Regions from separate parts of the Afipia sp. GW822-FHT04G07 genome, predicted to be linked through region 1. Evidence: riboswitches for the same ligand, from Rfam matches in the RefSeq annotation. Region 1 holds a riboswitch; the other holds the start of a gene.
The links. Region 1 has a riboswitch for cobalamin ahead of AC1RKJ_RS05315 (TonB-dependent receptor). Riboswitches for the same ligand answer to the same signal wherever they lie in the genome.
Positions count from the first base shown of each region.

Region 2: another riboswitch for cobalamin. It lies ahead of metE (5-methyltetrahydropteroyltriglutamate--homocysteine S-methyltransferase); the one in region 1 lies ahead of AC1RKJ_RS05315 (TonB-dependent receptor).

Region 1 is NZ_JBXAMP010000001.1:1,060,398-1,063,805, forward strand. Features, by position in the region: gene AC1RKJ_RS05305 (serine hydrolase domain-containing protein) at 1-1,008, shown strand, start outside; gene AC1RKJ_RS05310 (hypothetical protein) at 1,027-1,461, opposite strand; cobalamin riboswitch at 1,542-1,788, shown strand; gene AC1RKJ_RS05315 (TonB-dependent receptor) at 1,863-3,408, shown strand, end outside.
Region 2 is NZ_JBXAMP010000002.1:431,491-434,898, reverse strand. Features, by position in the region: gene metE (5-methyltetrahydropteroyltriglutamate--homocysteine S-methyltransferase) at 1-1,809, opposite strand, end outside; cobalamin riboswitch at 1,909-2,124, opposite strand; cobalamin riboswitch at 2,373-2,591, shown strand; gene AC1RKJ_RS21655 (ribonucleoside-diphosphate reductase subunit alpha) at 2,702-3,408, shown strand, end outside.

The DNA.
Region 1 (3,408 bases):
GGTCACGTCGCATTCGACGGGATCGGCGGCAAGGCCACGACGCTGCGCGAGGCGCTTCGCACAACCAGCACCAAAGGCTTCGTCGTTCTCCGGCGCGGGCGGATCGCAGCCGAATGGTATGCGAATGGAATGGACGCGCGGACGCCGCACATCGTGTTCTCGGTCAGCAAGTCGATCTGCGGCGCGCTCGGCGGAATTCTCGCCGACAAGGGCTTTCTCAACCCGAACCGGCCGGTGACCGACTACGTGCCGGAAGTCTCGTCCTCGGTTTATGGCGGCTGTTCGGTCCGCCACCTGCTCGACATGTCGGTGGGCATCGCGTTCACCGAGGATTACGTCGATCCGGACGGCGACGTCGCCCGTTACCGCCGCGCGGTCGGATGGGATGCCATCAAGCCGGGCCAGAGCACCATGGCGCTGCGGGAATATCTCGCGACTCAAAAAGCAGACGGCAAGAAACACGGCGACACGTTCCATTACGTTTCGACCAACACCGACCTGCTCGGCTGGGTTTATGAGCGTGCCGCCGGCCGCGCCCTCTCCGACCTGCTCAGTGAATATCTCTGGAAACCGCTCGGCGCGGAAACCGACGCCTATGTCACGTTGGATTCGGAAGGCGCGATGCGCGCCGCCGGCGGAATCTGCGCCGGTCCCCGCGATCTCGCCCGGTTCGGAGAAATGATCCGGCAGCGCGGCGTGGCGAACGGCACGCAGGTGGTGCCGGGCTGGTGGATCGACGACATCAATGACAACGGCGATCCGGCGGCATGGGCGCGCGGCGAATTCGCCGGGATGTTTCCTGATGCGGCCTATCGCAGCAAGTTCTACCAGATCGACCGCAAGCGGCACACGCTGTGCTGCATCGGCATCCATGGCCAGTGGATCTATATCGACCCGATCAGTGAACTTGTGATCGTGAGGGTCGCCGCAGAACCGATCCCGCTCGATGTGGAGAACTACCGCGCATGGCGGCGCGGCTTCGCGGCCATCGTGCAGCATTTCTCCTGACGGCGGAACGGCGCGAGCTCAGCGCGTCAGCTTTTCCATCTCCGGAAACGGCGCGTAGGTCGCGCCCTCGCAAAGTTCGGCGGCGTCCTCGATCATGCGGTCGAAACGCCCGTCGATATACATCGCGCCGCGTTGCTTCACGCCGGCATAACTACCGTCCGTTCCACGCGCGTTGAAACGCACACAGGCCACGTAGCGAAGACGGCCGCCGACCGTCTTCTGCGCAGGCTCGGCGATGCTCGCCTCGCGCACGCCGCGCGGGTCGTTCAGATAGGTGCGAAGAAATGCGAGCAGCTCCGGCCGGTAGTTCGCAGGATATGGCTGGTTCTCCACGCCACGATCGGCTGTATAGGACAGACCGTCATTGCCGCCGGTCCACGCGCAGCCGCCGACGCCGAACGCAAACAGCAGGATCGCGGCGCGCCGCGCATATGTCACCAATTTGCAACGCATCGGGATGAAGTCCGCAGCCGTGAGTATCGCATTGGGTTTCTTAGACATTGCGGCATTGACAAGGCAAGTCACCGCAGCTTGATTGGGACCACGGCACAGGTGCCAGCGCAAGCTGGCCAATAGGGAATTCGGTGCGCCGTGCAGGTTGCCCCGCCGCTCTTTCGGCGAATGCATCCTTCAAGGCTATTCCGGAGCTGCCCCCGCAACTGTCAACGGTGAGCCGTTGTCCAACATGCCACTGAGCGAAGGCTGATCAGCCCGGCTTGGGAAGGCGGACAACGGCGACGATCCGCGAGCCAGGAGACCTGCCTGTACCGGTCATCCTTCCGTCGCACGGGGCGTGCGAAGGGGCGGCATTTCCGCAGCGGTGACGTGACGTAACTGTTGCGGAGGTTCGGCCGATGGCCCGTTTCCTCAGTCACGACGTGAAGTCCGGCAGCGTCCGCTCGCCGGATATCGTCATGCCTGCGCGCGTTTTCACCGCGCCTCCGCGATCACATCATCGGCGGGGCAACATCGTGACTCTTTTTTCTGATCATTTTCCAACAACGAAACTGCGGGTTTCGTTTGCAGTGGCGTGTCTTGCGGGCACCGCGCTCGTAAGCCCCGCTCTGGCGCAGAACGCTTCCCAACTACCACCGGTCAACGTCGACGCGAGTCGCGTGTATGGCGGCATCGTCGGCACGTCGTCGTCGGTCATCACGGCGGAGGACATCGCGCGCGCTCCTAACCAAACGATCCAGGATGTGCTGGCGACGATACCGGGCGTCCAGCTCACGAACATTTTCGGCGCCGTCAACGGCACCGGCTCGACCGTAGATCTTCGCGGGTTCGGCGCATTTGCGTCTTCGAACACGCTCTTTCTGATCAACGGCCGGCGTCTCAACGAGGCCGACCTGCAGAGCGTCGATCTGTCCACTATTCCGGTTCAGTCGATCGAGCGGATCGAGGTGACGCGCGGCAACTCAGGCGCGGTGCTGTATGGCGACAACGCCGTCGGCGGCGTCATCAACATCATCACAAAAACCGGCGCCGGCATCGGCAAGCCGGTGTCCGCACGCGCCGAAGTCGGCGTCGGGTCTTACGGCCAGCGCGAAGTCAATGGATCGTTCAGCACGAACTCCGGCCCGTGGTCGACCGCCGTGTTCGGCAATGTTGTTCATTCCGACGGATACCGGGTCAACAACAAACTAAACCAGCAGAACGGCGTCGGCGAGATTCGCTACGCGACGCCCGAATTCACGGCGTTCCTGAATCTGTCTGGCGACAACCAGCGCCTTGGATTGCCGGGTACGCGCGCGAATACGTACTTTAAAGATCAAACCTTTCCGCCTCCCCCTCCCATTAATCAACTAGCAGGCGACCTGCGTGCGACATCGACGCCGAATGACTACGGCAAAAAGCAGGGCGTCAACGTCACGACCGGGTTCACGAAATCGTTGTGGGCCGGCGCAGAGTTGATCGTCGATGGCGGTGTCCGCAACAAGAAGCAACAATCCGGCTTTTTCGGCGACCCGGACTATGCGTTGTCGTTTCCCGGGGATCGCTTCCCCTTTGCCTATGTCGATTCAGATCTGACGACATGGTCGATCACGCCGCGCCTCAGCATGAAGAATACATTCGGCAGCATCACGTCGAGCATCCTGACCGGCGTCGATTACTATGACTCGCGTTACGCATCGAACCGCAGCTACACAATCTCGGACCCACCCAACCACGTCTACAATCTCTCCCAGCAGACCCTCGCGGGATACTTCCAGCAAACGCTTGGCCTGCTGCCGAGCACCGACTTTTCCTATGGCGGACGCATCCAGCAGTTGAACCTGAAAGCGCGTGACACCTACGATCCCACCGCACCGGCAGGAAGCCTGCTGGCTCAGGCCGCGCCGCTCGACAAGGAAGAGAGCCACCACGCGCTGCACATCGGCCTCGAACACCGCTTCAACG
Region 2 (3,408 bases), on a different contig from region 1:
CTGGCGGCAAACCTGATCTCGGCCGAGGTCGTCGCGCACGAACGACCATTGCAGCATGGTGACGGGGCCGGTCAGCATCCCCTTCATCGGCAGCGGTGTCAGCGATTGCGCGTAGGACGACCAGCCGACCGTCATCGGCTTCGGGCGCGAGACGTCGCCGAAGATGATCGGCGGACGGACATAGCGCGAGCCGTAGCTCTGCACCCAGCCGTGCCTGGTGAAGGCGTATCCGGACAGTTGTTCGCCGAAATACTGCACCATGTCGTTGCGCTCGAATTCACCGTGCACCAGCACGTCGATGCCGATGTCCTCCTGCCAGCGCACCGCTTTCTCGGTTTCCTTGCGCAGGAACGCATCGTACTCGGCGTCGCTGAGTTGGCCCTTGGCATGGGCGGCACGGGCCTTGCGCACCTCTTCGGTCTGCGGAAACGAGCCGATGGTCGTGGTCGGGAACGAGGGCAGGCCGAGCACCTTGCTCTGGAGTTTCTGCCGTGTGCCGAACGGGCTCTTGCGTTCGGACAGATCGCGTGCGGGGTTCGCGGCCCGCAAAATCACCGCCGGGTCGTGGATCTTCGGGGATGAGGCGCGCTTTTCCGCAGCGTCATCCGAAGCCGCGAACACATCCTTGGCGGCATCGCGTCCCGATGACAGCGCGCGGCTGAGCGCCGCCAATTCGCCCATCTTCTGCACCGAGAAGGCGAGCCATGTCTTCAGGTCGGAATCCAAGTCCGTTTCCTGATCGAGGTCGATCGGCACATGCAGCATCGAGCATGACGGTGCGATCTGGATGCGATCCGCGCCGCGCTTTGCGGCGATGTTCTCCAGTTGGCCGAAAATTTTCGACAGATCGCTGCGCCAGATATTGCGGCCATCGATCACGCCGAGCGACAGCACGAGGTCGGCGGGAGCCTGCTTCAGGGCCTGATCGATCTGCTTTGCGCCACGCACGAGATCGAGATGCAATCCCGACACCGGCAAGCTTAATGCCAGCGCTTCGTTGTCGCCGAGTTCACCGAAGTAGGCGGCCAGCATGATCTTGAGGCCCGGCACCTTCAGCGCGATTTCGCTGTACGCGGTCTTGAGCGCCGCTTTCTCTGCGGCATCGAGATCGAGTACGAGACACGGCTCGTCGATCTGCACCCAGTCCGCGCCTTCATTCGCGAGCCTGTTGAGCACATCGATGTAGACCGGCAGCAGCTTTGGCAGCAGCGACAGCCGGTTCTCACCCTTGCCGAGCTTGAGAAACGTAACCGGGCCGACCAGCACCGGCCGGGTCTGGATGCCGAGCGCTTTCGCTTCGCGGTATTCGTCGATCGCCTTGGTCGAGGCGAGGGCGAAGGTCTGATCCTTCGCGAACTCCGGCACCATGTAATGATAGTTGGTGTCGAACCATTTCGTCATTTCCTGCGCCGGAACGCCGTGACCATGGCCGTGATCGTGACCGTGCGCGCAGCCGTCGTAGTCTCCCACATCGTTCTGGCTGCCGCGCGCCATCGCGAAATACGTCGCCAGCGATACCGGGCCGCCGGTCCAGCCGTAGATCTTTGGAATCGCGCCGACCATCGCGCTGGTGTCGAGCACCTGATCGTAAAGCGAGAAATCGTTGGACGGGATGACGGTGACGCCGAGATCGCGCTGGCGCGTCCAGTTGTCGGCGCGAATTTTTGCGGCGATCTCCCGCAGCGCGGCTTCATCGATCTTGCCGGCCCAGAATTTTTCCAGCGCGATTTTCAGTTCGCGCCGTGGACCGATGCGCGGAACGCCCAGCGTGGCGACAGGAATAGACGATACGTAAGACAAACTCGACATCGGAAACCCCGTGATGTTGGAGCAGGGCCGGACATGCGCGAACAACAGAGACGGCGGGGCCGTCCTCTCGCAAGCGACACACCGGGGCACCCCGCCCGTGGACGTAATGTGATCGTGGCAGGTCTCCTGGCTCACGGGTCGCCGCTTTAAGTCCTGCCTTCCCGAAGCTTTCGCCTCAGTGGCATGGATGGACAAAGCTCACCGTTTACAGTTGCGGGGGCAGCTTCGGAATTGCGGGACCGTCAGGCCCCGCGCACCGCATTCCCTCTTGGCTCCGGATCACCGATCCGCAGAACCGCGATGCTCTCGTTATGAGAAGCGGGCGGCGTCAGGTCAAAAGGAAAGCTTCCCACTGGACCGCTCCCGGACGTCGCCCCAACTAGAGTGGGCAGAATCATCCTGAGAGAGTTCTCTAGTAATTCGCCGGAGAGCAGTCGGCCGCACGGCGTATCGACGACTGGTCAAAATTTTTTTTCGAGAGTTTTCCCGTTTGTTTGATGTTGTTTCTCGTCCTGTCCCCGTTTTCCACGATCACTGCCGCTTGACAGTGTAGCCTGGCGGATACCAGATGTAGACGTCGAGGTTCCGCAAAGCCGCAAGGCCTAGCGGTGAAAATGGGAAGCCGGTGAGCTGCATCCAGTGCAGCAATTCCGGCGCTGCCCCCGCAACTGTAAGCAGTGAGTTGAGTCCGACCTAAGTCACTGATGCCTGATCCGCATCGGGAAGACCGGACTCAGCGCCGACCTGCGAGCCAGGAGACCTGCCGCGACACCAAAAGAACGTCCACGGGCGGGGTGTCCGGCGGTCGCGTGCTTCGGTGCGTTCGCGCGCCGCGACGACGCGCCTTTCGGCCCCAGCCCCCAGAAAATTGCAACATGCACGGGGTCTGCCGATGTCACTCTCGATCGAACGCGAAGCCGCTAAATCCGCTCCTCTCATTCAGTTGCGTTCCGAGTCGCTGGCCATCCCTGCAAATGAGCCGCCGTTGCAGGTCATCCGCCGCAACGGCACCGTGTCGCCGTTCGACGCGGGCAAGATTTCCATTGCGATGACCAAGGCGTTCCTCGCGGTGGAAGGGAACACGGCCGCTGCTTCGCGCCGCGTCCATGAAGTCATCGAGCAACTGACGAACGAGGTGGTGAGCGCGCTGACCCGCCGGATCGGCGAGGGGCGCACCTTCCACATCGAAGACGTGCAGGATCAGGTCGAACTCGCGCTGATGCGCAGCGAACACCACAAGGTCGCGCGGGCCTATGTGCTCTACCGCGACGAACGCCAGCGCCAGCGCGCCGAAGAGGCCGCCGCCAAGCCGGTCAAGACATCGTCCGAGCCGCAGTTGCATGTCACGCTGGGCAACGGCACGCGCGTGCCGCTCGATGTCGACCGCCTGACGCTGATCATTCAGGAGGCCTGCGCCGATCTCGACGGTGTCGATTTCGGCCCCGTTCTCACCGAGACCCGCCGCAATCTCTACGACGGCATCAGCCAGGACGAACTCGCGCTCGCGGGCATCATGGCCGCGCGCACGCTGGTGGAGCAGGAGCCGAATTACGCCTATGTCAGCGCGCGGCTGCTGCTCGACAAGCTGCGCACCGAGGT